Regions from separate parts of the Enterobacter sp. N5-15 genome, predicted to be linked through region 2. Evidence: predicted binding sites of a transcription regulator. Region 2 holds the regulator's gene; the other holds the start of a gene.
The links. The regulator PurR, encoded in region 2, represses purine synthesis genes. The targets are predictions, from matches to a motif close to CANGCAAACGTTTGCNTG.
Positions count from the first base shown of each region.

Region 1: a site for PurR is predicted at 5,186-5,203, ahead of pyrC (dihydroorotase). Genes of this name have one in related genera too.

Region 1 covers NZ_CM170150.1:1,762,332-1,777,716, reverse strand. Annotated here, with positions in the region: gene murJ (murein biosynthesis integral membrane protein MurJ) at 1-711, opposite strand, end outside; gene AC2TE5_RS08365 (Gfo/Idh/MocA family protein) at 841-1,764, opposite strand; gene AC2TE5_RS08360 (YceH family protein) at 1,767-2,417, opposite strand; gene rimJ (ribosomal protein S5-alanine N-acetyltransferase) at 2,427-3,011, opposite strand; gene mdtH (multidrug efflux MFS transporter MdtH) at 3,248-4,456, shown strand; gene AC2TE5_RS08345 (lipoprotein) at 4,580-5,140, shown strand; gene pyrC (dihydroorotase) at 5,267-6,313, shown strand; gene dinI (DNA damage-inducible protein I) at 6,388-6,633, shown strand; gene bssS (biofilm formation regulator BssS) at 6,907-7,161, shown strand; gene solA (N-methyl-L-tryptophan oxidase) at 7,278-8,396, shown strand; gene AC2TE5_RS08320 (YceO family protein) at 8,456-8,569, shown strand; gene AC2TE5_RS08315 (cytochrome b) at 8,778-9,344, shown strand; gene AC2TE5_RS08310 (YceI family protein) at 9,346-9,924, shown strand; gene trhO (oxygen-dependent tRNA uridine(34) hydroxylase TrhO) at 9,966-11,015, opposite strand; gene AC2TE5_RS08300 (Kdo(2)-lipid IV(A) acyltransferase) at 11,237-12,163, shown strand; gene mdtG (multidrug efflux MFS transporter MdtG) at 12,304-13,521, shown strand; gene AC2TE5_RS08290 (MysB family protein) at 13,619-13,993, shown strand; gene AC2TE5_RS08285 (YceK/YidQ family lipoprotein) at 14,000-14,227, opposite strand; gene mdoH (glucans biosynthesis glucosyltransferase MdoH) at 14,312-15,385, opposite strand, start outside.
Region 2 covers NZ_CM170150.1:2,012,550-2,027,934, reverse strand. Annotated here, with positions in the region: gene AC2TE5_RS09665 (C40 family peptidase) at 1-470, shown strand, start outside; gene sodB (superoxide dismutase [Fe]) at 593-1,174, shown strand; gene AC2TE5_RS09655 (MFS transporter) at 1,213-2,379, opposite strand; gene cydH (cytochrome bd-I oxidase subunit CydH) at 2,543-2,632, opposite strand; gene purR (HTH-type transcriptional repressor PurR) at 2,930-3,955, shown strand; gene punR (DNA-binding transcriptional activator PunR) at 3,973-4,884, opposite strand; gene punC (purine nucleoside transporter PunC) at 4,999-6,198, shown strand; gene cfa (cyclopropane fatty acyl phospholipid synthase) at 6,497-7,645, shown strand; gene AC2TE5_RS09625 (riboflavin synthase) at 7,677-8,321, opposite strand; gene mdtK (MdtK family multidrug efflux MATE transporter) at 8,547-9,920, shown strand; tRNA gene AC2TE5_RS09615 (tRNA-Val) at 10,074-10,150, shown strand; tRNA gene AC2TE5_RS09610 (tRNA-Val) at 10,155-10,231, shown strand; gene AC2TE5_RS09605 (FAD-NAD(P)-binding protein) at 10,350-11,945, shown strand; gene AC2TE5_RS09600 (carbonic anhydrase) at 11,974-12,609, opposite strand; gene AC2TE5_RS09595 (MBL fold metallo-hydrolase) at 12,682-13,464, opposite strand; gene AC2TE5_RS09590 (hypothetical protein) at 13,590-13,730, shown strand; gene AC2TE5_RS09585 (DUF1996 domain-containing protein) at 13,776-15,182, opposite strand; gene AC2TE5_RS09580 (hypothetical protein) at 15,327-15,385, opposite strand, start outside.

The DNA of each region.
Region 1 (15,385 bases), 250 kb from region 2:
AATAGCGGGCCCCATCTGCTTGATCACGCGCATCGCCCCGGCATCTTTGAGATTGATGCGCGGCAGCACCAGCATGCCGATTTTTTTCAGATGCGGCAGCTGGTACGCCAGCTGCAGCACGCCGCCGACGGTGACCGCCCAGGCCAGCGCCAGCACCGGCGGGTTAAAGTGCGGCGCGGCGAACAGGGCAAAACCGATCATGCTGACGTTGAGAAACGTCGGCGCAAACGCCGGAACAGAGAAGCGGTTCCAGGTATTCAGGATCGCCCCCACCAGCGAGGCCAGCGAGATGAGCAGAATATAGGGGAAAGTAATGCGCAGCAGCTGCGAGGTCAGCGCAAATTTGTCAGCCGTATCGGCAAAACCGGGCGCGGTCACCATAATCACCCACGGCGCGGCCAGCATCCCGAAAACGGTCACCACCGCCAAAGCCAGCGTCAGCAGCCCGGAGACATAAGAAACAAAGACGCGCGTCGCGTCTTCACCCTGCTTGCTTTTATATTCCGCCAGAATAGGCACGAATGCCTGAGAAAACGCCCCTTCCGCAAAAATACGACGCAGCAGGTTCGGCAGTTTGAACGCGACGAAAAAGGCGTCCGTGGCCATCCCTGCACCAAATACCCTTGCCACAATGGCGTCGCGCGCAAAACCCAGCACGCGGGAAAACATGGTCATCGAGCTGACGGCCGCCAGCGATTTTAATAAGTTCATTAACGTGAATTTCCAGAACCATACGGAATTGTAGGCCGGGTGAGACTAAGCGCCACCCGGCAAAGCCAACAAGCGGCGCTTAGTCTAACCGGATTTCAACGAATTACTATCCGCAGATGTTACAGCGAGTTATTCGCTCATGGCATCGCGCCAGAGCCTTTCCACAATGCGCTGCGCCAGAATGGCCTGCTCGCCGGACGTTTCAGGAACCGTCTGATTTTGCACGCAGGTGATAAAGTGGCGGGCGCATCCTGCGAAACCGCGCTGCTCCAGGGTGCTCTGCCAGCCTGGCGCCGGGAGCGTCACCACGCCGTTGCCCTTCTCTTCCCGCCACTCGCGCATGTCCGTAATGTCATACAGCGCGCCGTCGGTCACCGCCTGCACGGATTCACGCTGGCTTCCCGCCCGACGGTGCATGCTGGTAGTAATCTGAAGATGCTCAACGGCGAAGTGGTGTTCCGCGTAGACCATCTGCCCCTGGTCATTCGTCAACAGGGTACCGCTTTTCAGCAGCGCTTCGCCGTTGCTCAGCCACAGCGCCGTATCCACAACGTGCAGATAGTCATCCAGAAGGGTGAAGCGCAGATCGTTTGGCCCAATGCTGTCGGTACGGTGCTTATCCATCCGCAGCGAGGCGAGCGTGCCCGACTGCGCCTTCAGCTGCTGATAAAGCGGCGCGAAGCGGCGGTTGAAGCCCACCATCAGCGTCAGTTTTTTGCGCGCGGCCAGCTCAATCAGCCGTTCGGCATCATGAACATTTTCAGCCAGCGGTTTATCCACGCAGACGTGAACCCCCGCATTGAGCAGCTCGCTCACCACCTGATAGTGGGTTGCCGTTGAGGTATGCACAAAGACCGCATCACACTCGCGGGCCAGATCCTGCAGGGAGGCAGCATACGGAATGCGCCAGGTTTCGCAGATACGTTCTGCCTTTTCGCGGGTGGGTGACCATGCCCCTTGCAGGGTCCAGTCCGTCGCCGCACCTAAAACAGGCAGCCAGGCTTTTTGCGCGATGCCGCCCAGCCCCACCACGCCTACGCGTAATTTTTTCACCGTCAGTCTCCCAAATGTGCCAGCAACGCATCCAGACGCTCTTTCAGCCCGGCGACCTCTTCTTCCAGCGCCTCTACCCGCGCGGCAAGAGTGTCATTGATTACTGAGGATTCCGCGTCGCTCTCCACGGTAGCGACATCGACGTCGCCGCTGAACAGATGCATATAGCGGCTTTCACGTTTGCCCGGTTCGCGCGCCAGTCGCACCACGTACGGGCCGTCTTCGCGAGAAGCCAGCCCTTCCAGGGTCTGCTCGACCTCCTGCATATCGCTGAACTCATGCATACGGGAAGCGCGCGTGCGCAGCTCCCCCGGCGTCTGCGCCCCGCGCAGCAGCAGCGTGGTGATGACCGCCACTTCCGCGCTGCTCAGCTTCAGGTCACCGAATTCAGAGTTACAAAAGCGCTGTTCGTATTTGGTCACGCGGTTGCCGAAGCCGCTGACGGTGCGCAGATAGTGGCGTTTTACCAGCGCATCCAGCACGTCCTGAACGTCATGCTCGCTGAGGTTCATCACCGGCTCGCGGTTGGTCTTCTGGTTGCAGGCCATGGTCACGGCGTTGACGGAGAGCGGATACTGCTCCGGCGTGGTGACCTGTTTTTCGAGTAAGCACCCAATCACGCGCGCTTCTGTACCGTTTAGCTGATACTTCATCTTTTCTCCTTAACGACCTGCGGTCCAGTCCCGGGTGGTTAACGCCGTCAGAACGTGGTCGCGCCACTCTCCGTCTATCAGCAGATAGTCTTTAGCGTAACCCTCTTTCTCGAACCCTAAACGCGCCAGCAAATTGCCGCTTCGCTGATTATGCGGCATATAGTTCGCCATGATGCGATGGATATGCTGCGTGCGCTGCATATAGCGGATCGCCACCGTTAACGCCTCGTACATCAGCCCCTGCCCCTGCCATTTCTGGCCGATGGAGTAGCCAAGATAGCAGGCGTGAAACGATCCCCGCACCACGTTTGAAAAATTGGCGATCCCGATAATCTCTTTCTCTTCAGGATCCAGCAGCGCGAAATAAAACGCGCTGCCCTGCTTGTGAAATTCCGTAATCATGCTGAGGCGCGCCTGCCAGCCGGAAGGGTAACAATGGCTCTCATCCCGAACGGGTTCCCAGGGTTTTAAAAACTGGCGATTCTCGGCGTAATAATCCGCCAGACGCCAGGCATCACGCTCATGCACCAGACGAACGACCAGCCTGTCCGTTGTCAGACGCACTTTTGGCACATTACTGCGATAGCCAAACATCGATACCACTCCTTCCCGTCACTTCTGCTTACCCATTAGCTTTACTATACCTGCGCCTGCGCCGTCTGTGAAAACAGTGACATACCATTTTGCCCTCTTTTCATTATTTTCGATGAGAACTCTCTATCAAAGCACCCTTTTGATAAAAAAATATTGTCACGCCCAGGGGTGGGAAAAAACGCGGCGACACCGCAGAATGTTAGCGTGCTCACCTTCTTATTTTCCCTGGAGGGAAAATGTCCCGCGTATCACAGGCCAGGAGCCTGGGTAAATATTTCCTGCTCGTCGATAACATGCTGGTCGTGCTCGGCTTTTTTGTCGTTTTTCCATTGATATCGATCCGCTTTGTCGATCAGATGGGCTGGGCGGCATTAATGGTTGGCATTGCCCTGGGGTTACGCCAGTTTGTCCAGCAGGGTCTGGGCGTCTTTGGCGGGGCCATTGCCGACCGCTTTGGCGCTAAACCGATGATCGTTACCGGTATGCTGCTGCGCGCGGCAGGCTTTGCCACGATGGCGGTCGCCCAAGAGCCCTGGCTGCTCTGGTTCTCCTGTTTCCTCTCCGGTATCGGTGGCACGCTGTTCGATCCGCCACGCACCGCGCTGGTGGTGAAGCTTATTCGCCCCCAGCACCGCGGCCGTTTCTTCTCGATCCTGATGATGCAGGACAGTGCCGGGGCGGTTATCGGCGCCCTGCTGGGAAGCTGGCTGCTGCAGTATGACTTCCGACTGGTCTGCGCGGCGGGCGCGGTGCTCTTTATTCTGTGCGCGCTGTTTAATGGCCTGTTCCTGCCCGCCTGGAAACTGTCGACGGTCAAAGCGCCGGTCCGGGAAGGGCTTGGCCGCGTCCTGCGCGACAAACGTTTTGTCACCTATGTGCTGACCCTGACGGGATACTACATGCTGGCTGTGCAGGTCATGCTGATGCTGCCGATCATGGTTAACGACATTGCGGGCACGCCTGCTGCCGTTAAATGGATGTACGCCATTGAAGCCGCACTCTCCCTGACGCTGCTCTATCCGATTGCCCGCTGGAGCGAGCGGCGTTTTCGTCTGGAGCATCGCCTGATGGCCGGGCTGTTCCTGATGACGCTGAGCATGATGCCGATCGGCCTGGTGAACTCTCTCCAGCAGCTGTTTACCCTGATTTGCACGTTCTATATAGGGTCGATCATCGCCGAGCCTGCCCGTGAAACGCTGAGCGCCTCCCTTGCGGATTCGCGTGCGCGCGGCAGCTATATGGGCTTCAGCCGGCTGGGGCTGGCGCTTGGCGGCGCATTAGGCTACGCCGGCGGCGGCTGGTTGTTTGATGCCGGCAAAGCGTTAAACCAGCCCGAACTCCCGTGGATGATGCTCGGCGCGGTAGGCTTTATGACGCTCCTTGCCCTGTGGTGGCAGTTCAGCCAGAAACGCAGCGCGAGCGGGATGCTCGAGCCTGGCGCGTAGCCTTTCCCTCGGGCGGGAGCCGCTCCCGCCCCACTTCTCAGTTTTTTCTGCTGGTTTCTGCCAATTCACACTGACATACTGACGTAACAGGACAGAAGCGCCGATTTTTCGTTGAGGAACACTATGAAGAAAATTGTCTTTGCCGCGGCATTAGTTGTCAGCGGTCTGCTGGTTGGCTGTAACCAGCTCACGCAATATACCGTCAGTGAACAGGAAATTAATCAGGCGCTGGAAAAACATAACAATTTTTCTAAAGACATTGGCGTGCCGGGGCTGGCGGACGCGCATATCGTGCTCACGAATCTGACCAGCCAGATCGGACGTGAAGAGCCGAACAAAGTCACCCTGGCCGGTGACGCGGATCTCGATATGTCATCCCTCTTTGGCAATCAGAAAGCCAACATCAAGCTCAAGCTGAAGGCACTCCCCGTGTTCAACAAAGAGAAAGGGGCGATTTTCCTCCAGGAGATGGAAGTCGTCGATGCGCAGGTTTCGCCGGACAAGATGGCACCGGTTCTGCAAACCCTGATGCCCTATCTCAACCAGTCGCTGCGTAATTATTTCAACCAGCAGCCCGCGTACGTCTTAAGCGAAGACAAAAGCAAGGGCGAAGCTTTGGCGAAAAAATATGCAAAAGGGATAGAGGTGAAACCGGGAGAAATTATCATTCCTTTCACCGATTAACCTGAAGGGCGCTGCGGCGCCCTTTTTTTTACGGAAAAGTGTGCAAACGAAAACGTTTCCGCTTATGATTTGTGTCCGGCAAAAACAGCCATCCTTATGACTGATTCCTGACAAGCCGGAGCTTCCATGACTGCACAACCCCAGGTTCTTAAAATCCGCCGCCCTGACGACTGGCATATCCATCTGCGTGATGGCGATATGCTGAAAACCGTCGTGCCTTATACCAGCGAAATTTATGGCCGCGCGATTGTCATGCCTAACCTGGTTCCACCAGTCACCACCGTCGATGCCGCGATGGCCTATCGCCAGCGCATCCTGGATGCCGTCCCTGCGGGACACGATTTTACCCCGCTGATGACCTGCTATCTGACCGACTCGCTGGACCCGAACGAAGTGGAGCGTGGGTTTAACGAAGGCGTATTTACGGCGGCGAAACTCTACCCGGCGAATGCCACCACCAACTCCAGCCACGGCGTCACCAGCATTGATGCCATCATGCCGGTTCTGGAACGCATGCAGAAACTGGGCATGCCGCTGCTGGTCCATGGTGAAGTCACGCATGCCGAGATTGACATATTCGACCGTGAAGCCCGCTTTATCGAGACCGTGATGGAGCCTCTGCGCCAGCGCCTGCCCGCGCTTAAAGTGGTCTTTGAGCATATCACCACCAAAGACGCGGCAGAGTATGTGCGTGACGGCAACGAACTTATTGCCGCCACCATTACGCCGCAGCACCTGATGTTTAACCGTAACCACATGCTGGTGGGCGGGGTGCGCCCTCACCTGTACTGCCTGCCGATTCTCAAGCGCAACATCCACCAGCAGGCGCTACGCGAGCTGGTTGCCAGCGGCTTCTCCCGCGCGTTCCTCGGCACCGATTCCGCGCCTCACGCACGCCACCGTAAAGAGGCGAGCTGCGGCTGCGCAGGCTGCTTCAACGCCCCAACGGCGCTTGCCAGCTACGCGACCGTATTTGAAGAGATGAACGCGCTGGAACATTTCGAAGCGTTCTGCTCCCTTAACGGCCCGCGCTTCTACGGCCTGTCGGTCAATGACACCTTCATCGAACTGGAGCGTAAAGCGAGCCACGTTGAGGAATCCATTGCGCTGACGGATGACACGCTGATCCCCTTCCTGGCGGGCGAAACCGTCAACTGGACGGTAAAACGTTAAAAAATCAGTGCCCCTTGTTGTCAAACCGATAATATACCTGTATAAATAAACAGTATATTACACAGGGGGCATTTATGCGTATTGAAGTCACCATAGCCAAAACAACCGTTCTGCCTGCCGGCGCGCTTGATGCACTGGCAGGCGAATTATCCCGCCGTATTAACAACACCTTTCCCGACAACGCCGGTGCCGTAACGGTGCGTTACGCCGCGGCGAACAACCTCTCCGTCATTGGTGCTGCGAAAGAAGATAAAGATCGCATCAGCGAAATCCTGCAGGAAACGTGGGAAAGCGCAGACGACTGGTTTATCACTGATTAACACTGCTCCCTCATTGTGTTTTTTGCCGGGTCGCCCCGGCTTTTTTTTGTTTAAAAATACGGTAAGTTCAAATTAATTCGGCATCTTCTTTAAGAATCGTGAACAAGATGGTGTTTTATTGTTCGAACAATCCTAAAAAGCAGAAAAATGTGTTGCCACCTGTTTATTTTTCCCGTCGGAACCCTTATTACTTGGTATACTGAAGTTGCTTTCAGAAAAACATGCATTGAACCTCAGAGCCGTTGTCTTCTAACACGCATTAAGGGGGTTATAATGGAAAAGAATAGTGAAGTGATCCAGACCCATCCACTCGTTGGCTGGGATATCAGTACCGTAGATAGCTACGATGCGCTGATGCTGCGTTTGCACTACCAGACCCCGAATCAACTCAACCGTGAAGAAGCGGAAGTTGGACAGACGCTGTGGCTAACAACAGACGTCGCCCGTCAGTTTATTTCTATTTTAGAGGCAGGTATTGCAAAAATAGAATCTGGCGACTATCAGGAAAATGAGTATAAACGGCACTAAGCTTATGCCCACTTTTCTCTCTACAGGCACCCTCGCGGTGCCTTATTTATTTCTCCCTTGTCTAACCCCGCGTTGTTAATTACTCTGCTAACAAAACGTCAGTTTACGAGATGCATATGAGATACGACTTAATCATTATTGGTAGCGGCTCCGTGGGTTCCGCCGCCGGTTATTACGCAACGCAGGCAGGTCTGAAGGTCCTGATGATCGATGCCCATCTTCCTCCCCATGCGGAGGGTAGCCATCATGGCGATACCCGCCTCATGCGCCATGCGTATGGAGAAGGCGAGCGCTATGTACCGCTGGTGCTTCGCGCCCAGACGCTGTGGGACGAGCTGGCGAAACAGACCGAAGAGCGTATTTTCGAGCGTACCGGCGTTATCAACCTTGGCCCTGCCCACTCTGATTTTCTCGCCAGCGTCGAGCGCAGCGCGAAAGCCTTTAATCTCGATGTTGAGAAGCTGGACGCCACGGGCATTACCGCGCGCTGGCCTGAAATTAGCGTCCCGGACGATTACATTGGCCTCTTTGAAGCCCACTCCGGCGTATTGCATTGTGAAACGGCGATCAAAACCTGGATCGATCTTGCCGCGAAAGCCGGCTGTGCGCAGCTGTTTAACTGTCCGGTGGAGGCCATCACCCATGACGAGAATGGCGTCACGGTAACGACTATTGACGGCGACTATTCAGCGTCCCGCCTGCTCGTCAGCGCAGGGACCTGGGTCACTCGCCTGCTGCCGGAACTGCCGATCCAGCCGGTGCGCAAGGTCTTCTCCTGGTTCCAGTCGGATGGTCGCTACAGCGCGCAGAATAAATTCCCGGCCTTCACCGGCGAACTGCCGAATGGCGATCAGTTCTACGGTTTCCCTTCCGAGAAAGACGCGCTGAAAATCGGTAAACACAACGGCGGCCAGGCTATCACCTCCCCTGAAGAGCGTAAGCCTTTCGGCGCCTTTCCACAGGATGGTTCGGAAGCCTTCTCGTTCCTGCGTACTATCCTTCCGGGCGTCGGTGGCTTGCTGTATGGCGCGGCCTGTACCTACGACAACACGCCGGATGAAGACTTCATCATTGATACGCTGCCCGGGCATGACAACACCCTGCTTATCACCGGGCTGAGCGGCCACGGCTTTAAGTTCGCTTCCGTGCTGGGTGAAATCGCCGCGCAGTTTGCCCAGGGTATCACGCCGCAGTTTGATCTGACGCCCTTCTCACTCTCGCGTTTTAACGGATAATCCGCACGGGCTCCGGACGTTCCGGGGCCCGTGTCATTCACACTGCATTACGGGGCGTTATGCGCAGGATCGTTAGCTTTCTTATGAATAATATTCGCGAGCACTTTATGCTCTATATCTTATTGTGGGCGCTGCTGGCCATTATTGATTTTGTTTACATTGTATTTTATTGAAAGTCCCGGCTGACAATAATTGACATTTATTTAGCTTTGTTGAAAATCTCAATTCCATCTTGCACGAAGACATTGAATTACCTTTATCAATCCTGTTCAAAAGCGCTGAAATAAATAAAATAAAAATCAATAGACAATTTTTTCAGTTGCAATATCACATCTTCCCGTTCATTTTTACCCTTCGGTTAATTTGAAAATGGACATTCTGATGCAATTGCGTAACTCCTCCCGGCGCTACGGAATAATATCCATAGGTTTGCACTGGATATTTGCTATTGCCGTCTACGGTATGTTTGGACTTGGGCTCTGGATGGTCACGCTCAGCTATTACGATGGCTGGTATCACCAGGCACCGGAGTTACATAAAAGCATTGGCGTCCTCCTGATGCTGGGGCTGGTTTTTCGCGTAATCTGGCGGCATGTTTCCCCGCCGCCCGCCGCGCCGAAGACCCATGGCAAAATGACCCGCCTGAGTGCAGTTGCCGCGCATATTGCGCTCTATGCGCTGCTTTTCGCCATTCTTATCAGCGGCTACCTTATCTCGACGGCGGACGGTAAGCCGATTAGCGTCTTTGGCCTTTTTGACGTCCCGGCAACGCTCAGCGATGCGGGCGCTCAGGCTGACACTGCAGGGGTCGTTCACCTCTGGCTTGCGTGGAGCGTCGTGATCCTGTCGGTACTGCACGGGCTTGCCGCCCTCAAACACCATTTTATTGATAAAGACGATACGCTAAAGCGCATGCTTGGCCGCTCGTCAGTTGACTCTGGAGCATAAAATGAAAAAACACCTGCTGGGTATCGCCCTGGGTTCTCTGTTATTCACCGCCGGTTCCGCCGTGGCGGCCGATTATAAAATTGATAAAGAGGGCCAGCACGCTTTCGTCAATTTCCGTATTCAGCACCTGGGATACAGCTGGCTGTACGGTACCTTTAAGGATTTTGACGGCACATTCACCTTTGACGAGAAAAATCCTGCCGCCGACAAGGTCAACGTGACCATTAATACTAACAGCGTGGATACCAATCATGCTGAACGTGATAAACATCTGCGCAGTGGCGAATTCCTCAATGTCGGGAAATACCAACAGGCTACTTTCACCTCCACGGAAGTGAAAAAAGAGGGTGATAAGCTGAATATTACCGGCAACCTGACGCTTAACGGCGTAACAAAACCGGTCACGCTTGATGCTAAATTACTGGGTCAGGGTGACGATCCGTGGGGCGGTAAACGCGCAGGATTTGAAGCAGCGGGTAAAATTCACCTGAAAGATTTTAATATCACAACGGATTTAGGCCCGGCGTCTCAGGACGTTGAGCTGATTATTTCCGTTGAAGGTGTGCAGCAGAAATCATAATAGATTCGCCCGGCAGGCTTTTGCCCTGCCGGGCGTTATTATCATTCCGGGTCGGGGATACCCAGCCTGGTATTCAGACGGCCGCGTGATTTATTGAAAATCTTGTTGCCGTTTTCACGTCCTGCGCGGCGGCGACGCTGCTCTTCTTCCGGCAGGATGCTCTCTTCGCTGCACAGCTCGCTACAGCAGCCGTTAAACTTCTCGGCACAGGCCGGGCACTGAATAAACAGCAGATGGCACCCGTCGTTTTTGCAGTTGGTATGGGTATCGCACGGTGCGCCGCACTGGTGGCACTGGGCAATAACGTCTTCCGAAATACGCTCCCCCATACGCTCGTCAAAGACAAAGTTTTTCCCGATAAAGCGTACCGGTAAACCCTGTTCACGGGCACGGCGGGCGTACTCGATAATGCCGCCTTCAATATGCCAGACCTTATTAAAGCCGTTGTGCTTCATCCACGCGCTGGCTTTCTCACAGCGGATACCGCCGGTGCAGTACATAACGATCTTTTTATCTTTATGTTCCTGCATCATCTCAACCGCTTTGGGCAGCTGCTCGCGGAAGGTGTCGGCCGGAATTTCCATCGCGTTCTCGAAATGCCCCACTTCGTACTCATAGTGGTTACGCATATCAATGAACACGGCATCCGGATCGTCCAGCATTGCATTCACTTCCGCAGCCTTCAGATATTCACCGACATCCGCCGCGTTAAACGCAGGATCGTCAATACCGTCCGCCACGATGCGCTCACGCACCTTCATGCGCAGCACCCAGAAGGATTTCCCGTCATCGTCCAGAGCAATGTTCAGGCGTAAGCCGTCAAGGGCCGGATCGAAGTGATAAAGAGCGTCACGGAAAGCGCTGACTTTGCTTTCCGGTACGCTAATTTGCGCGTTGATGCCTTCACGGGCAAGGTAGACGCGGCCGAAGACGTTCAGCGCCGTGAACGCCTGATAAAGCGCATCGCGGGTCGCCTGTGGATCGTTGATGGTGAAATATTTGTAGAAAGAGATGGTTGTGCGCGGTTCGGTTTCAGCCAACATGCGCGCTTTTAACATCTCATTCGACACGCGGTTGTGTAACACTGGCATGGTGTACAGTCCTGGAATCGTTAGAGAGAATGAAAAATCGGTCGGCATCATATAGCAAATAAAACCAATTTACATCCACACAATTTACGCTACATTTCACACACCCTGATTAATCAGGATTAACAATTGCTGTATTCGTGCACGCTTCGAAAGCAGATATTTTGGCTACGTCTCAAAAAATGAGACACTAGCAAAACAGGACGTTTGAAAACAGGAATGACATGACCCAGTTACCAAAATTTACTGCCGCCCTTTTGCATCCCCGTTATTGGTTGACCTGGCTTGGCATCGGCTTTTTATGGCTTCTGGTACAGCTTCCCTACCCTGTTATTTTTCGGTTGGGTAAATTTCTGGGCCGTTTCGCGCAGCTGTTTATGAAGCGTCGCGCCAGAATCGCGTACCGCAATCTTGAACTGTGTTTTCCGCAGATGAGCGAGTCAGAGCGTCACGATATGGTCGCGAAGAATTTCGAATCCGTCGGGATGGGGCTCATGGAAACCGGTATGGCGTGGTTCTGGCCGGACAAACGCATGGCCCGCTGGAGCGAGGTGACGGGGACCGGCATGGAGCCGGTGCATACGCTTCAGGCCAATCAGACGGGCGTTCTGCTGATCGGCGTCCATTTCCTGACGCTGGAAATAGGGGCGCGCATGTTCGGCATGCAGGCGCCCGGCATTGGCGTTTATCGTCCTAACGATAACCCGGTCATTGATTTAATCCAGACCAACGGCCGCATGCGCTCCAACAAAAGCATGATCGACCGTAAAGATCTGAAGGGGATGATCCGCGCGCTGAAATCCGGTGAAGTGGTCTGGTATGCCCCCGACCACGACTATGGCCCACAGGCCAGCGTATTTGTCCCCTTCTTCGCCGTTGAAGAGGCCGCCACAACGACCGGTACCTGGATGCTGGCGCGCATGTCCAAAGCCGCCATCGTGCCTTTTGTCCCCCGCCGTAAGCCGGATGGTTCAGGCTACGAGCTGATGATGCTGGAGCCGGAACTCGCGCCGCCGCTTGACGATGCAGAAACCACCGCGCGCTGGATGAACAGCGTTGTGGAGAAGTGCATCATGCTGGCGCCTGAGCAGTATATGTGGCTGCACCGCCGTTTCAAAACGCGCCCTCAAGGGACGCCGTCCCGCTATTAATCCTCATGCGGTCCTCAGGGCCGCATGCCGTTTTAGCTTTAAAAGCTCCTCCTCATTGCGGCATTCATAACCCAGGCGCATAATTAGCAGGCTTATTACTTTATGCTTCAGGTGCTCTGCACCTCATTATGCGGATTTTTATGTCACCCTCAGATGCCCCCATAAACTGGAAGCGTAACCTCACGGTTGCGTGGCTTGGCTGTTTTCTTACCGGCGCGGCGTTTAGCCTGGTCATGCCCTTCCTGCCGCTCTACGTCGAACAGCTTGGCGTAACGGGCCACAGCGCGCTCAATATGTGGTCCGGCCTGGTATTCAGCATCACGTTTCTCTTTTCCGCGATAGCCTCGCCCTTCTGGGGCGGCCTTGCCGACCGCAAGGGACGTAAAATCATGCTGCTGCGCTCGGCGCTTGGGATGGCCATTATCATGGCGCTGATGGGCGTGGCGCAGAACGTCTGGCAGTTTCTGATCCTGCGCGCGCTGCTGGGCCTGCTGGGAGGATTTATTCCTAACGCGAACGCCCTGATAGCCACGCAAATCCCCCGCCATAAGAGCGGCTGGGCGCTAGGAACGCTCTCCACCGGCGGCGTGAGCGGTGCTCTGCTGGGACCGCTGGCCGGGGGATTACTGGCGGATAACTACGGCCTGCGTCCGGTTTTTTTCATCACCGCCAGCGTGTTGTTCCTGTGCTTTATCGTCACCCTGCTCTGTATTCGTGAAAACTTCACGCCTGTCGCCAAAAAAGAGATGCTCCACGCCAGGGAGGTGCTGACCTCGCTTAAAAATCCCAGACTGGTGCTGAGCCTGTTCGTGACGACAATGATTATCCAGGTGGCGACCGGGTCGATTGCCCCTATTCTGACGCTGTACGTTCGCGACCTGGCGGGTAACGTCAGCAGTATTGCGTTCATCAGCGGGCTGATTGCCTCCGTACCCGGCGTGGCGGCGCTGCTGAGCGCCCCGAGGCTGGGAAAACTGGGGGACCGGGTGGGTCCGGAAAAAATCCTGATCTGCGCGCTGGTGATTTCCGTCCTGCTGCTTATTCCGATGTCGATGGTGCAAACGCCATGGCAGCTGGGCTTACTTCGCTTTTTGCTGGGTGCCGCCGACGGCGCGCTGCTGCCCGCCGTACAGACCCTGCTGGTCTACAACTCCACGAACCAGATTGCCGGGCGTATTTTCAGCTATAACCAGTCATTCCGGGATATCGGCAACGTCACCGGACCGCTGCTCGGGGCCGGGATATCCGCCAGCTTCGGTTTTCGCGCCGTCTTTATCGTGACGGCGGGCGTCGTGTTGTTCAATGCCATTTATTCATGGTTCAGTTTATCCCGTGCGCTACGGCCCGTGACGGAATAAGACGAACGCCTGACGGCTTATTTTCGCATTCATACTTGCAGAATCTTATATTCAGCTATTCTTTCCCTGAAACCTTCTGGAAAACAGGGAGACACCAATGACCATGTACGCCACGCTGGAAGAAGCTATTGATGCCGCTCGTGAAGAGTTCCTCGCCGACAACCCCGGCGTTGAAGAAGAAGATGCTGACGTGCAACAGCTTAATATCCAAAAATACGTTCTGCAGGACGGGGATATTATGTGGCAGGCCGAATTCTTTGCCGATGAAGGTGAAGAAGGGGAATGTTTGCCGATATTAAGCGGTGAAGGTGCGCAGGCCGTCTTTGATGGCGACTATGACGAAATCGAACTTCGGCAGGAATGGCTGGAGGAGAACACCCTGCACGAGTGGGATGAGGGTGAGTTTCAGCTCGAGCCGCCGCTGGATACGGAAGAAGGTCAAACCGCTGCCGATGAGTGGGACGAGCGTTAATTTACGCTATTCGTAAGGGCCGTGGCTGGCATCGATCGGCAGCAACAGCGTGTCGAAAATCAGCGAGAACGGCAGATCGAGCACGGTCAGATAGCGCCATGCGGAATCACGGAGATCCCATTTCACGCCCGGGTAATACTGATTACCGTGGCCCTGCCCTGGAATGGTGCGACTGATGATACTGCCGCAGCCGCTGAGCAGGCATGCCATCAGAACGACGATGATTATTCTCATCTCTAGCCTCTAAAAAAATACCGGCCTCACAGCCGGTATTTTATCTGGCGGGTGGCGCTTCGCCTACCCGCCCTGCTTAACAACTTACTTCGCCTTCAGTGCAAGCGGATTCAGCTTCACGTCCTTATAGTAGTTCACCCACGAAGAGTATTTCTCCGGAGCGGACCACACGCGGTAGTGAAGACGCGCCATTGTCACCGGGTCGCTCAACAGCACCAGTCGACGGTCGCGGTTGAGTTTTTCCGGGGTCTCGTTAAGCGCCTGCTCAACGTGACGATCGCGAGCAATCTCCAGCACCTGGCTGGCACGGTGACGCGCCGTCGCCATTGCCGTTGCCAGGGCGTTGAATGACGGGTTAAACACGGCGTGCATGAAGCCGTCATCCAGCGAGCGACTGCGGTTCTGTTCCAGATAACGATCGGTATCCACCAGCACCTGCGGCGGGGAATACTCTTCCGGGATCAGGAACAGTTTCCAGCGTTTGGTTCGCAGCCCCACCGTTGAACGGCTGGAAATCACGGACACAAACGGCGACAGGATCAGCGAGAAGACAATCGGCGCCAGCCAGAACAGGAAGCGCAGATCCAGCCAGGCCATACCGGCCGCCCACACCAGACCCAGCAGCAGCTGAGAACCGTGGCGCATAAAGGCTTCACTCCACGGCGTAGAGTCGTCATCACGCTGCGGCGAGTTCCAGACCACTTCCCAGCCCAGGAACGCACTGACCACGAACACGGTGTGGAACAGCATACGTACCGGCGCCAGCAGCACGGAGAACAGCACTTCCAGCAGCAGTGAAAGGGTCACGCGGAAGAAACCGCCGTACTCTTTCGAGCCTTTGCACCAGATCAGAATGATGCTGAGCAGCTTAGGCAGGAACAGCAGCACCATGGTGGAGGCAAACAGCGCAATCGCCAGCTCCGGACGCCACTGCGGCCACACCGGGAAGAGCTGGCGCGGTTGCAGGAAGTATTGCGGCTCCGTCAGGGCATGGACGACCTGCAGCGCAGTGGAGAGCGCGAGGAACATAAACCACAGCGGTGCGGAGAGATAAGACATCACGCCCGTCAGGAACACCGCACGGTGAACCGGGTGCATCCCTTTTACCAGGAACAGGCGAAAGTTCATCAGGTTACCATGACACCAGCGGCGGTCACG
Region 2 (15,385 bases):
GTAAAGGCCACAAGGCGAAATGCACGAAGGTCACGAAAATAGCGGAAGTGCATAAAGTGCGTGTACAGAAAGCGCAAAAAACCGCGATGAACAAACTGATGGGGCAGATTGGCAAACCTTATCACTGGGGTGGCAGCTCGCCGCGTACCGGGTTTGACTGCAGCGGCCTCGTCTATTACGCCTATAAAGATCTGGTCAAATTCCGCATTCCTCGTACCGCCAATGAGATGTACCACCTGCGCGATGCCTCTCCGGTTGACCGCGGTGAGCTGGAAAACGGCGATCTGGTGTTCTTCCGCACCCAGGGTCGCGGTACGGCTGACCACGTCGGCGTCTATGTCGGCAACGGGAAATTCATCCAGTCTCCGCGTAGCGGCCAGGATATTCAGATCACCTCTCTCAGTGAAGACTACTGGCTACGCCACTACGTCGGCGCGCGTCGCGTGATGACGCCGAAAACCATTCGCTAACCCCTGCCCTGCCACATCCGTGGCGGGGTAAGTTCCTCTTTTGCATACCCTTTCAATTTGCTATCCTGTCCTTGTTGTCTGTGTGGTTATTGGCAACGCAAAATACAATAAGGAGAGAAGCAATGTCGTTCGAATTACCTGCACTACCGTATGCAAAAGACGCCCTGGCACCGCACATTTCGGCGGAAACCCTGGAATACCATTACGGCAAGCATCACCAGACGTACGTCACCAACCTGAACAATCTGATCAAGGGCACCGATTTTGAAGGCAAAACGCTGGAAGAGATCGTCCGCAGCTCAGAGGGTGGCGTATTTAACAACGCGGCTCAGGTGTGGAACCACACCTTCTACTGGCACTGCCTGGCGCCGAATGCCGGCGGTGAACCTGCCGGTGAACTGGCTACCGCTATCAATGCCGCATTTGGCAGCTTCGCGGATTTCAAAGCGAAATTTACCGATGCAGCCATCAAGAACTTCGGTTCTGGCTGGACGTGGCTGGTTAAAGAGGCGGATGGCAAACTGGCTATCGTTTCCACCTCTAACGCGGGCACCCCGCTGACCACCAGCGCTAAGCCGCTGATGACCGTAGACGTATGGGAACACGCTTACTACATTGATTACCGCAACGCGCGCCCGAACTACCTGGAGCACTTCTGGGCACTGGTTAACTGGGACTTTGTCGCGAAGAACTTCGCCGCGTAAGAGACACGCAGAAGGGTTCGCCCTTCTGCGTTTTTGGTTTATTCCGCAGCGCAGGCTGCTTCAGGCTGTTTACGACCCGACATCATCACCAGCAGCAGGCCGAGCGCGGCAATAATCGCCCCCATCACCGGCACAAAGCTGTACCCCAGTCCCCCCGAAATCACGGCCCCACCGGCCGCCGCACCGAGCGCATTACCCAGGTTGAAGGCACCGATGTTGACCGAAGATGAGAGGCCCGGCGCTTCATGGGCGACGCGCATCACGCGCATCTGCAGCGGCGGCACCACGGCGAAAGTGGCAGCTCCCCAGACGACCATCGCGATCGCGGCCCCAAACTCATTACGCGCCAGCCACGGAATGGCAATCATGATGACAATCAGCAGGGTTAAGAAGCCCTTCAGCGTCCCGCTCACGGAACGGTCGGCAAATTTCCCACCGAGATAGTTACCGATCGAGAAGCCTACGCCAATCAGCACCAGCATCGCGGTCACGAAGAGAGGCGTTGCGTGGGTGATGTCATGCAAGACCGGTGAAATATAGGTGTAGAGGGTAAACATCGCCCCTGCCCCCAGCACGGTGGTGAGCAGCGCGGAGAGCACCTGCGGGCGCATCAGCACCGACAGCTCTCTGCGCACGTCAGGACGTTCCCCCGCGCTGCCTTTCGGCAAGGAGAAGAACAGCGCCACCATCGCAACCACGCCCAGCCCGGCAGTCGCCAGGAAAGACATACGCCAGCCGATCGCTTCCCCCAGCCAGGTTGCCGCAGGCACCCCGCCGATGTTGGCAATCGTTAGCCCCATAAACATGGTTGCCACAGCGCTCGCCTGCTTATGTTTTGGCACCACGCTGGCAGCAACGACCGACCCCAGCCCAAAGAACGCGCCGTGGTTAAGGCTGGTCAGAATGCGTGAGAGCATCAATGTGGTGTAGTCCGGCGCAATGGCCGAAAGCACGTTGCCCAGGGTGAAAATCGCCATCAGGAAAATCAGCGCATTGCGGCGCGCGCGGTGCGAAAGTAGAAGCGTCATCAGCGGCGCTCCTACCATCACGCCGATGGCGTAGGCGCTGATTAACATGCCAGCCGCAGGGATCGAGACGTCTACGCCCCGGGCAATAACGGGCAGTAACCCCATCGGGGAGAATTCAGTGGTGCCAATCCCAAAAGCGCCAATCGCCAGGGCCAGCAGGGGAAAATTGATTTTCATGCGTCAACTCCGGATGCCGTGTCATGTGGTGACACAGAACAAAGAAGCGGAAAGCATGACATCAATCACAAAAAATGAGAAGTTAACAAAATGGCAAAAGATTTTTGCCAGAGAAGTAACAATCCGGGGAGTCGGGAGGGAGAAGGCTCTCCCTCCGCGTAAATCAGTGCAGCGCAGCCGTCAGACCGGCCGCGACAATCAGAGCCAGCACAACAACGGTGGTGAACAGCGAAAACTTAAGATCGGAACTCATCAATTTTTCTCCTTTTAATCCCCACACGAAAAGTGAGCTTGCTCATTTTTGCACAGATTACGTCAAAAATCTTCCTGGATTTATACTGATAACCACTTTACCTCTTCCCCTTTTCATCAAGATAGGACAAAATTCCACGCTAAATTTATTAGCGTACCGGCCATTGACCCCCTCCTGACGTCCCGTGTCGTTTTCCCGGCGTGCCGCAATTCAACATTGCGAGATAAGGGTGAGAGAAGGCAAACGTTTACCTTCAAGTTTTTCAGGAGTTTAGGATATGGTCTGGAGTGACATTTAATGGCAACAATTAAAGACGTAGCAAAACGCGCAAACGTTTCCACTACAACCGTATCACATGTAATTAACAAAACCCGCTTCGTGGCGGAAGAGACGCGCAATGCCGTCTGGGCAGCGATCAAAGAGCTGCACTATTCGCCAAGCGCGGTTGCGCGTAGCCTCAAGGTTAATCACACCAAGTCTATTGGATTGCTGGCGACCAGCAGTGAAGCGGCCTATTTTGCCGAGATCATTGAAGCGGTTGAAAAAAACTGCTTCCAGAAAGGCTATACCCTGATTCTGGGCAACGCGTGGAACAGCATTGAAAAACAGCGCGCCTACCTGTCGATGATGGCGCAAAAGCGCGTTGATGGCCTGCTGGTGATGTGTTCCGAGTACCCGGAATCCGTGCTGTCGATGCTGGAAGAGTATCGCCACATTCCCATGGTGGTCATGGACTGGGGCGAAGCGCGCGCGGATTTCACCGATTCCGTTATCGATAACGCCTTTGAAGGCGGCTATATGGCCGGTCGTTATCTGATCGAACGCGGTCACCGCGAGATTGGCGTGATCCCCGGTCCGCTGGAGCGCAACACCGGCGCGGGCCGTCTGGCCGGTTTTATGAAAGCGATGGAAGAAGCGCTGATCAACGTGCCGGAAAACTGGATTGTGCAGGGTGACTTTGAGCCGGAATCGGGCTACCGCGCGATGCAGCAGATTGTCTCCCAGCCGCACCGTCCGACCGCCGTTTTCTGCGGGGGCGACATCATGGCGATGGGCGCGCTCTGTGCTGCCGACGAGCTGGGCCTGCGAGTCCCGCAGGATATTTCTGTGATCGGGTATGACAACGTGCGTAACGCGCGTTTCTTCACGCCAGCGCTGACCACCATTCACCAGCCGAAAGATTCGCTGGGCGAAACGGCCTTCAATATGCTGATGGACAGGATCGTCAACAAGCGTGAAGAGTCGCAGTCCATTGAAGTTCACCCGCGTCTTATCGAACGCCGTTCCGTTGCGGACGGTCCGTTCCGCGACTACCGTCGTTAATCGCTTTACGGGGCCAGCTATGCTGGCTCCCGTAACCATTCCCGGTTTAGCGTTTCGCTATCTCCCAGATAATCCAGCAGCCAGGCCATCGCAGGCGAGACATCATTTTGCTGCCAGGTGAGGCAGCAGGCCGCATCCGGGAACGGATTCTCCAGCGTCAGCTCAACCCACTCTCCGGTATCGATGCGCGGACGCGCGAAATGAACGGGCACCATTGCGACGCACAGTCCGGCGCTGAGGCACGTCGCCGACGATTCCCAGTCGGGGGCCACCACCCGCCGCTGGTTGTCCAGAAGCCAGGTGATACGCTTGGGCAATGAACGGGACGTATCCTCCAGCACCAGCGACGGCCAGTTGCGCAGCGTATCATCGCTCAGCGGCCCTTCCATCGCCGCCAGCGGATGATCGCTTGCCACCACGCACTTCCAGCTCAGCATCCCCATATCGCGAAAGGCGTAACGCCCCCCGACCGGGATCGCCTGCGTGGCCCCAATCGCCATCTCTGCCCTGCCGTCAGCCAGCGCATCCCAGACGCCGTTGAACACCTCCTGCGAGACCCGCAGTTCGACATCCGAAAAATGACGATAGAAGTCGACGATCATCTGCCGGGTGCGTTCCGGCTTAACGATGTTATCCACCGCGATGGAAAGATGTCCCCGCCAGCCGTTAGCGATCTGCTGACACTGTTCGCGGGTGATCTGCATTTTTTTGATAACAGAACGCCCTTCCTTCAAAAACCATGCGCCTGCGGGCGTTAATTCCACATCACGATGCCGCCGTTCAAACAGCGGAACCGCCAGCCACTCCTCCAGCTGACGCACCGTATAGCTGATTGCCGAAGGGACGCGGTGCAGCTCCTGCGCCGCACCGCTAAAGCTACCGTTACGCGCAACAGCATCGACCACTTCAAGAGAATAATCTGACCACATTTTCTGCCTGCAAAAAATTTGAATGCACCCGCCAAATATTAGCGTTTCACAAGCGGCTTTGCACTCCCTACACTCAGCGCCACTGTATACCTGCCTCCTCAGGAGAATAAAATAATGCAACTCAGGAACGGTTTTTTAGTCTGGCTCGGCGGCTTAAGCGTGCTGGGCTTTTTGGCCACCGATATGTACCTGCCGGCGTTTGCCGCCATGCAGGAAGATTTGCACACCCCGGCTGCCGCCATCAGCGCCAGCCTGAGTTTATTCCTCGCCGGTTTTGCCTTCGCACAGCTTCTCTGGGGACCGCTTTCGGACCGCTTTGGTCGTAAACCGGTACTGCTGCTGGGCCTGGCCATTTTTGCCGTGGGCTGCCTGGGGATGTTATGGGTACGCGATGCCACCTGGCTGCTGGTGCTGCGTTTTATTCAGGCCGTGGGCGTCTGTGCCGCGGCCGTGACCTGGCAGGCTCTGGTCACCGACTATTACCCGGCTAACCGCACTAACCGTATTTTCGCCACCATTATGCCGCTGGTGGGTCTCTCACCTGCCCTCGCTCCCCTGCTGGGCAGCTGGATCCTCGCGCATTTCGACTGGCAGGCCATCTTCGCCACGCTGTTTGCCATTACCCTGGTACTGATGCTGCCGGCGTTCGCCCTCAAGCCCGCGCATAAAAAAGAAGCGCATGCTGACGCGAAGCCGATTACCTTCACGTCCCTGTTCAGCACCAAAGCGTATCGCGGTAATGTCCTGATCTATGCCGCCTGCTCGGCCAGCTTCTTCGCATGGCTCACCGGTTCGCCGTTCATTCTGCATGATATGGGCTACAGCCCGGCAGCCATCGGCCTGAGCTATGTTCCGCAGACTATCGCGTTCCTGGTGGGCGGGTACGGCTGCCGCGCGGCGCTGCAGAAGTGGGAAGGTCAGCAGATGCTGCCATGGCTGCTGGTGCTGTATGCGCTGAGCGTCATCGGGACCTGGGCCGTTGGCTTTATTCCGGGTGCCGGTCTGGCTGAAATTTTGATCCCATTCTGCGTGATGGCCGTCGCGAACGGGGCGATTTACCCGATTGTCGTGGCCCAGGCGCTGCGTCCGTTCCCGCATGCGACGGGCCGCGCCGCCGCGCTGCAGAACACCCTGCAGCTGGGGCTGTGCTTCCTGGCAAGCCTGGTGGTCTCGGCGCTGATTGCCACGCCGCTCCTGACCACCACCAGCGTAATGCTGGTCACGGTTGCGCTGGCGGTGATGGGCTATCGCATGCAGGCAGCCGCGCAGCGCGAGCAGGACAACCGCACTCAGGTTGAAACGTCGCATGCATAATCGCGCCGGAAATCATGTTAATTTTCAGTGATTAGGTTGCTAACAATTTTCTATTGAATCACCAAATTTTGAGGCCTATACTAAATTTGGTTCGATTAAATACGATAAATATTAAGTGTTAACGGGAGCCGGAGCGCTCCCGTTTTACCATGGAAGGCATTTCGGCAAGGGTTATCTCCCTTCCTCTGTTCTACGTCGGATATTAGCCTCGCGGTATTTACCGTGAGATTTCTCACAAACCAAAAAAAGCGTCTACGCTGTTTTAAGGTTCTGATCACAGTAGGGTGATGGAGAAGCTATGAGTTCATCGTGTATAGAAGAAGTCAGCGTTCCGGACGATAACTGGTCCCGGATCGTCAGTGAACTGTTAGGTCGAGCAGGCATCACTATCAATGGATCATCGCCATCCGATCCTCAGGTTAAACATCCCGACTTTTTTAAACGCGTGCTGCGGGAGGGATCGTTAGGCCTGGGAGAAAGCTATATGGACGGCTGGTGGGAGTGCGAACGTCTGGATACCTTTTTCGCCAGCGTGCTGCGTGCCGGTCTTGAAAATCAACTCCCTCGCAATCTGAAAGACACCCTGCGCGTCGCATCTACCCGACTGTTCAATCTGCAAAGTAAAAAACGCGCGTGGATCGTTGGCAAAGAACACTACGATCTTGGCAACGACCTGTTCAGCCGTATGCTGGACCCTTTCATGCAGTACTCCTGCGCCTACTGGAAAGAGGCGTCGACGCTTGAAGAGGCCCAGCAGGCCAAGCTGCGTCTGATTAGCGAGAAGCTGCAGCTGCAGCCCGGTATGCGCGTGCTGGATATCGGCTGCGGCTGGGGCGGGCTGGCGTATTTTATGGCGAAGCACTATGGCGTCAGCGTCGTCGGCGTGACGATTTCAGCGGAACAGCAAAAAATGGCGCGAGAGCGCTGCCAGGGTCTCGATGTCGATATCCGGCTGCAGGATTACCGTGACCTGAACGAACAGTTTGACCGGATCGTTTCCGTCGGCATGTTTGAGCACGTCGGGCCGAAAAACTACGATACCTATTTTGAGGTGGTGGATCGTAATCTCAAACCGGACGGCATCTTCCTGCTGCACACCATCGGCTCTAAGCGGACCGACAATAACGTTGACCCGTGGATCAACAAATACATCTTTCCGAATGGCTGTTTACCGTCCGTTCGCCAGATTGCCAACGCCAGTGAACCCCATTTCGTGATGGAAGACTGGCATAACTTTGGCGCGGATTACGACACCACGTTGATGGCATGGCATGCGCGTTTTCAGGAGACCTGGCCTGAGATTGCGGACAACTATTCTGAACGATTCAAGCGGATGTTTAGCTATTATCTGAATGCCTGCGCGGGGGCGTTTCGCGCACGGGATATTCAGCTCTGGCAGGTAGTATTCAGCCGTGGGATTGAACACGGACTCCGTGTCGCACGCTAAAAAATAACCCCGGAAGCCCGGGGTTATTTTTTTATTCTTCTTCTGCGGCGGTCTTTATTATTGCCGCTTCTTTTGCGGCCAGCACGCGCTCAACCGTATCCACCACCGCCTGGGTTTGCGGATCGATTTCGATATTCACGCGGTGCCCCAGTTTTTTCGCACCCAGCGTGGTGCGCTGCAGCGTTTCAGGAATTAAATGCACGCAAAAACGCGTTGGCGTTACTTCACCCACCGTCAGGCTAATCCCATCAATGCCAATAAATCCTTTATAGAGGATGTATTTCATTAATGAAGGATCCTGCATTTTAAACCAGATTTGACGGTTATTTTCCGAGGTCACGATTTTCGCTACTTCAGCGGTGGTCATGATGTGCCCGGACATCAGGTGGCCGCCAATCTCATCGCTGAACTTCGCCGCACGCTCAACGTTGACGGTATCTCCCACCGCCAGCTCGCCCAGGTTGGTGATGCGCAGCGTCTCTTTCATTAAATCAAAGCTGATCTGGTTGCCGTTAATTTCGGTAACGGTCAGGCAGCAGCCGTTATGGGCAATCGACGCGCCGGTTTCAATGCCCTCAAGCATATATTCCGGCAGCTCAACAACATGAGTACGGAAATTAGGTTTTTCATCAATGGACACCACTTTGGCGGTGCCCTGCACAATACCAGTAAACATGCTTACAACTCCTGTTTTTTCCGGACGGTGGTGACACCGTTTAATCCCACCACAATAACAGTTGGAAAAACAGGTTGCCAGCGGAGCGCATTTTCTGGCGATTTTTTCACTAGATAAATAGCTAAAGCCCGCTACAATAGCTGGCACCCCCCTGCATTTTCTTCTTGCTGCCCGTTTCGGCGGCTTTTTTAGTCTCTCAAATAACTACAAAATAAAGGTGTTCACGTGCAGAAGTACATGAATGAAGCGCGCCAGTTATTGGCACTGGCTATACCAGTGATCGTCGCGCAAGTGGCCCAGACCGCAATGGGATTTGTGGATACGGTAATGGCAGGTGGCTACAGCGCCACCGATATGGCGGCCGTTGCTATCGGCACGTCAATCTGGCTTCCGGCCATCCTGTTCGGCCACGGTCTGCTGCTCGCGCTCACGCCTGTTATCGCTCAGCTCAATGGTTCGGGTCGTCGCGAGCGCATTGCCCATCAGGTTCGTCAGGGTTTCTGGCTGGCAGGGTTTGTCTCCGTGCTGATCATGGTCGTGCTCTGGAACGCGGGCCATATCATTCGCGCTATGCATAACATTGACCCGGCACTGGCTGATAAAGCCGTGGGCTATCTGCGCGCCCTGCTCTGGGGTGCGCCCGGCTACCTCTTTTTCCAGGTAGCGCGTAACCAGTGTGAGGGCCTGGCGAAAACCAAGCCCGGGATGGTGATGGGCTTTATCGGCCTGCTGGTCAATATTCCGGTGAACTATGTCTTTATTTACGGTCACTTCGGGATGCCGGAGCTGGGCGGCGTCGGCTGCGGCGTGGCGACGGCAGCCGTTTACTGGGTGATGTTTTTCGCGATGATCACCTATGTAAAACGCGCCCGTTCCATGCGCGATATTCGCAACGAGAACAGATTTAGCACGCCGGACTGGAACATCATGACGCGTCTGGTGCAGTTAGGGTTGCCGATTGCCCTCGCCCTGTTCTTTGAGGTGACCCTGTTTGCCGTGGTCGCCCTGCTGGTCTCCCCGCTGGGCATTGTGAACGTGGCCGGGCACCAGATTGCGCTGAACTTCAGCTCCCTGATGTTCGTCCTGCCGATGTCGCTGGCGGCGGCGGTGACGATCCGCGTGGGCTTCCGCCTGGGCCAGGGCTCAACGCTGGATGCGCAAACGGCCGCCCGTACCGGGCTGGGCGTCGGCGTCTGCATGGCTATCTGTACGGCGCTCTTTACCGTTGCATTACGCGAGCAGATTGCCCTGCTCTATAACGACAATCCGGAAGTGGTGACGCTGGCCTCGCACCTGATGCTGCTGGCCGCGATTTACCAGATCTCTGACTCCATCCAGGTGATTGGCAGCGGCGTGCTGCGCGGATATAAAGACACGCGCTCCATCTTCTTTATCACCTTCATCGCCTACTGGGTGCTGGGACTGCCGGCTGGCTATATCCTGGCGCTCACCGATCTGGTGGTGGATCGCATGGGTCCGGCAGGGTTCTGGATGGGCTTTATCATCGGCCTGACGTCAGCGGCGATTATGATGATGATGCGTATGCGCTTCCTGCAGCGCCAGCCATCAACGGTTATTTTGCAACGCGCTGCACGTTAACGACGCAGTAGCCGCCCCCTGGCGGCTACTTTCTCTTCACTTTGCGCGGTAATGAAGCAATCGCGTGAAATCAGAGAGAAAAATGCATTTTCCCTCTTGCCACCTTGGTGCTCTGCCGCTAATATTCGTCCCCGTTGTCACCGACAACACGTTGCGTTCATAGCTCAGTTGGTTAGAGCACCACCTTGACATGGTGGGGGTCGTTGGTTCGAGTCCAATTGAACGCACCATTCTGCGTCCGTAGCTCAGTTGGTTAGAGCACCACCTTGACATGGTGGGGGTCGGTGGTTCGAGTCCACTCGGACGCACCATTTCAGTCCTGAAATGGTGCAAATCCTCTTCTGATATCCTGAATTTTCCTAATCCCTTATTTTCATCATTATTCTCCTGCTACGCTTTTCTTATGGAAAAAAAACAGGAAGACCGTCGATGAAGAAAATCGCGATTATCGGCTCCGGCCCCACAGGGATTTACACTTTTTATCATCTCCTTAAAAACAGCACGCCGCTCTCAGTTTCCATCTTTGAACAATCCCAAGACGCTGGCGTGGGTATGCCCTATAACGACGACGATAACTCTCGTCTGATGCTGGCGAACATTGCGAGCATTGAAATCCCGCCCATTTTTATGACCTACCTCGACTGGCTCAAGGAACAGAGTGACGCCCATCTTGCGCGCTTTAAGGTTGATAAAGCCCGCCTGCATGACCGGCAGTTCCTGCCCAGGCTCCTGCTGGGTGAGTATTTCCGCGACAGCTTTCTTTCCATCGTAAAAGAGGCAAAAAGGCTGGGATTCAACGTTGATGTCCATGAATCTGCGAAGGTCACAGACATCATTCCCACAACAACCGGCGTTACGCTTTCCGTAAACGGCAGCGTCTTGCCCGATCAATTCGACCTTGCGGTTATCGCCACCGGCCACGTCTGGCCCGAAGAGGATGAAGCCACGCGCACGTTCTTCCCAAGCCCCTGGTCCGGTCTGATGGACGCCCGTATTCCTCCCTGCCGCGTCGGTATTATGGGGACATCGTTAAGCGGTCTCGACGCGGCCATGGCGGTAGTGATGCAGCACGGTGCGTTTCGCGACGATAAATTCGTGCTGGATAAAGGTAGCGACGCGTTGAAGATTGTTCTGATGTCCCGGACGGGCATTCTGCCGGAAGCCGATTTTTACTGCCCTATCCCTTACGAACCGCTATCGGTATTGACCGAACGCGCGGCTGAAAGCGAGATTGCGAAAGGATCGGATGGCCTGCTCGACCGCATCTTTACCCTGATGGTCAAAGAGCTTCAGCTCGCTGACCCGACGTGGTGCGAGAAAATATCGCTGCATAAGCAGAATGCGGACAGCATCCGTGAGGCCTGGTTTGAGGATCGTAAACGGCACGGCCCCTTTACCTGGGCGGAAGATAACCTGAAAGAAGTTGAGAAAAATAAACGCGAACAGCGCACCGTGGCCTGGCGCTATGCCGTCCTTCGGCTGCATGAGGTGGTTCAGGAGATTGTCCCCCACCTCGACGAAGAGGACAGAGAGCGCTTTAAGCAAGGCCTGGCCCGGGTATTTATCGACAACTATGCGGCCATTCCTCCGCAGTCGATCCGCAGGCTGCTCGCGCTTCGCGAAGCCGGCATCGTTAGCGTGGCTGCGCTCGGTGACGATTACACGCTGGATGTTGGCAGCGATCGAACGGTGATAACCACAAAAGAGACCGTTTACCGCTTCGACGTTTTTATTGATGCGCGCGGCCAAAAGCCGCTCAAAACGAAAGATCTGCCCTTCCCGACGCTGCGCAAACAGCTGGAAGCCACGGGCGAAGAGATACCCGACATCGGCGAGGATTACACCTTAAAAGCGCCTGACACCGTTCGCGGGCGCATCGCCTTCGGCGCGATACCGTGGCTGATGCACGATCGTCCCTTCGTTCAGGGGCTGGCGGAGTGTGCAGAGATTGCGGAAGCAATGGCGAAGGCGGCGGAAAAACCCGCGTCCGGATCGCGGCGGAGATTGCCGTTTATTGAGAACTGACAGGGCTTCCATGCCCTGCTGTTGCTGATTACTCGAAGAAGACTTCCGGGTTTTCAGACAGCGAAACGAAGGTTTTCGTCTCTTTATCCAGTGCAAGGATTTTGCCGCTTTCAATGTCGTACACCCAGCCGTGCAGTCGGATAGAGTTATTACGCAGGCCCACCGCGACGGACGGATGGGTCTTAATGTTGCTCAGCTGCGCAAACACGTTCTCCTGCACCATCGCATTGACTTTATCGATCGGCTTGTCCCAGGTTTTCTTCTCAACCACGGCTTTCGCCGCGTCAGAATAGCGCAGCCAGTGTGACACGGCAGGCATCGGCTCCAGGTTCGCGTTATCGGCAATCGCCTTCATCGCGCCACAGTTGGAGTGACCGCAAATCACGATATCCGTGACGCCCAGCGCCACAACGGCGTATTCGATGGTGGCGGACACGCCGCCAGGCTCCGGCCCGAAAGGCGGCACGATGTTGCCAGCATTACGAATGACAAAGAGTTGTCCTGGCTCTTGCTGGGTGACCAGTTCCGGGACCAGACGGCTGTCGGAGCATGAGATGAACAGCGCTTTGGGATTCTGGCTGGACGCTAAACTGCGGAAGAGTTCTTTACGTTGCGGGAAAATCTCTTTTTGAAAGCTGAGAAAACCTTCAATGATATGTTGCATAGCAATGTCTCTTTTATCTGTTTTAGTTTAGGTATGATCGAGATCACACTCGTAAAGTTTACCCATCGTGGTTTACTTCAGACAAGCAATATATTTCTGGCCCGACCGCTGCACAATCTCGTCCGCACTGGACTGGATGTTCTGCCCTTCGAACGCGCCGTAAAGACGTTCAAAGGTTTTTCCTTCCAGATGACCCACGACCGACGCCACGGCGCGGGCCGGCAGTGGGAGATAATTCGGGTAGCTCCACATAAACGAGACGGCGTCTTTACCCGGCGTGACCTGTAGAATATCGCCCACCAGCAGTACCCCGCCCCCCTCCTGCCAGTGCAGCACCGTTCCACCGGCAAAATGCCCGCCCAGACGCAGCAAAGTGACCGACGGGAAAACGTCCAGCGCATCCCCCTCCCAGAAATGAATGGCCGGGCTGTCGCGCATGACCCACTCTCGGTCGCTGGCGTGCAGGTACACCGGCGCATCAAACGCCGCAGCCCACTCCTGCATCGTGGTGTAATAGTGCGGATGTGAAATCGCAATCGCGCTGATGCCGCCGAGGGCGGTAATGAGCGTTTTGGTTGCGGCGTCGAGGTTGGCGATGCAGTCCCAGAGGATATTCCCGTGAGGCGTTTGCAGGAGCAGCGCCCGCTGGTTGATCGCAAACGCAGGGACCGTTTTGATCCCAAACAGCCGCGGCTCCAGCTGCTGCCATTTGTTGCTATGCGTGGCGGTGACGGTGTCGAGATCGGTCCACGCCTGGCCCGTGGCGGGCACGTACTGGCGCTCGTCCTCGCAAATCGGACATCGGTCCGGCTGCGTATCGTAGGCGGTTCCACAGGTTTCACAGAGTGTAATCATGTGCTCTCCTCAGCGATAAAGCACTGAGTATGGCAGGGATTATCCTTATGTGCTGCGAGGTACATTGCTGGCTTTTTTTGCCCTATACTGTGCCAGAATCACATACTGAACAGAGCAGGTGCCACATGGAAATTGATCTCGATAACTTAGTCTTTAACGGTCTGGATGAAGCCGAAGAGCGTAATGCGGAACGTCTGGACGATGCAGACAAAAAAGCGCAGGCGATTATCGCCGACGACGACTGCGGCGACGCCTGCAAGATCTAATAAAAAAGCACCGGGAAACCGGTGCTTTTTTTCTCAGCGGGGGGATTACAGCTCGGGCGTCTTTTTAAACCCCGTCAGCATCAGCACCAGGCTTTCTGATGAAGAAGCCGGTTCGAACTGGTAGTGATTCCCCTGGCGGTCACCGCCGATGTACCACGAAATTTCGGTTTTCCCTTCCGCCAGCGCCTTACGCACGGCTTTGTCCACGTCCACCATCCGGTATTCACGAGAATGGTTCAGATAGAGCACGGCGTCTGAGCGATAGTTACAGGCCGGACGCGAGGCCCATCTCACGGTAGCAGGATCCCAGTCGTTGCTGGCCGGATAGAAGAAGATCTGATCGGCACCGTCAGTTTCCACTTTCCCGCCATAAATCCGCACGCGGTATGTAAACTGCGAAGGATCCTGCCCGACTGGCAGCGGAGGAATGTGAAACTTCACCAGCGACAGCGTTTCGCCATTTTTCGTGCGCCCCCCGTTTTGCCAGTTGTCTTGCACCAGTAAAACCTGCGGTTCTGGCTGGGAGAGTTCTGGCTCCAGGCTGCTGAGCCAGACGTTGGCCTTCGCCCTGGAATAACCATACGGGACGGTGGTGCCGCAATCTAACCCACGGTTCATGCACAGGTCCGTCATAAAGCGCGCGGCGTCTTCCGTCCAGCCGTTCATGAAGTCAGCATGCGCCGTGTACAGGCTACCCCACCGCTCTTCACGCTCATCGCCGTGCATGACGGGGTCGAGTGAGAGCTGCGCTTTGCTGGTATCAAGCGAGCTAATCGTCGGGAGCACGTAAGCAATGTTCATGTTCACGGTGGGAATTTTTACCGGGAACGCGGACGGGCACTGCCCCTTGATGTCGTAGGTGGCGTTCATCAGACCGTGGGCAGGCTTCAGGTTTACTCCGTCCCAGCAGTTCGGAAACTGAATGCCAATATTGAACTGCACGGCATCGTTGGCTTTGCGCAAGCCGCAGACCTCACCGGTTCTGGTGGTGTAACCCTTGCCGTTGGCGCATAAAAAGGTGATATGTGGATTTGGCGCGCTACCGTGGTGGTCGCCCGCCAGCAGCGACAGCCCCGCCGGGAAAGGGTGTAGCGGCCAGACGTCCACGTTCGACGCCTGATAATAGGTTTTTTGATACGCCGACTTTACGACCGTGCCGTCAGGCAGGCGCAGCGAAGGTGCCCAGTATGCCGAGCTGTCGGCTTTGTTATCGCAGGTGGTCTTTTCATCTCTGCGCAGGGATTCACGGCTGGCGTAAGCATCCGTTTGCACGTTGCCGAAGAAGTCGTGCAGCATGGCCTCGTTGGGCATGCCGTACATCATAATGGCATCATCGCCAAGGGTATGGGAGTAACTGCAAACAACGTGCGCCTGAGGTGCGGCGTGTGCCGAATGAAGTGTGAAAAGTAGCGCAGGGACAGAAAGCGCGCATGTTACCGTGGTCCGTTTCATCATTTTCTCCATGACTGAAAGGACACATTGGTAACAAAAGCGGGCTATTTAACCGAATGATTTACGGCGTACTTTTCCGTCTTTTGAGGCTTTACAGACGTCACGCACACCTCGTTCCAGTACGTTTCGCGCGTGCGGCGCAGTTCAGCGTGACGTTTTATCATGGAACCACTCCGGGTCAATGTTGGCAACGTCCACGCCAT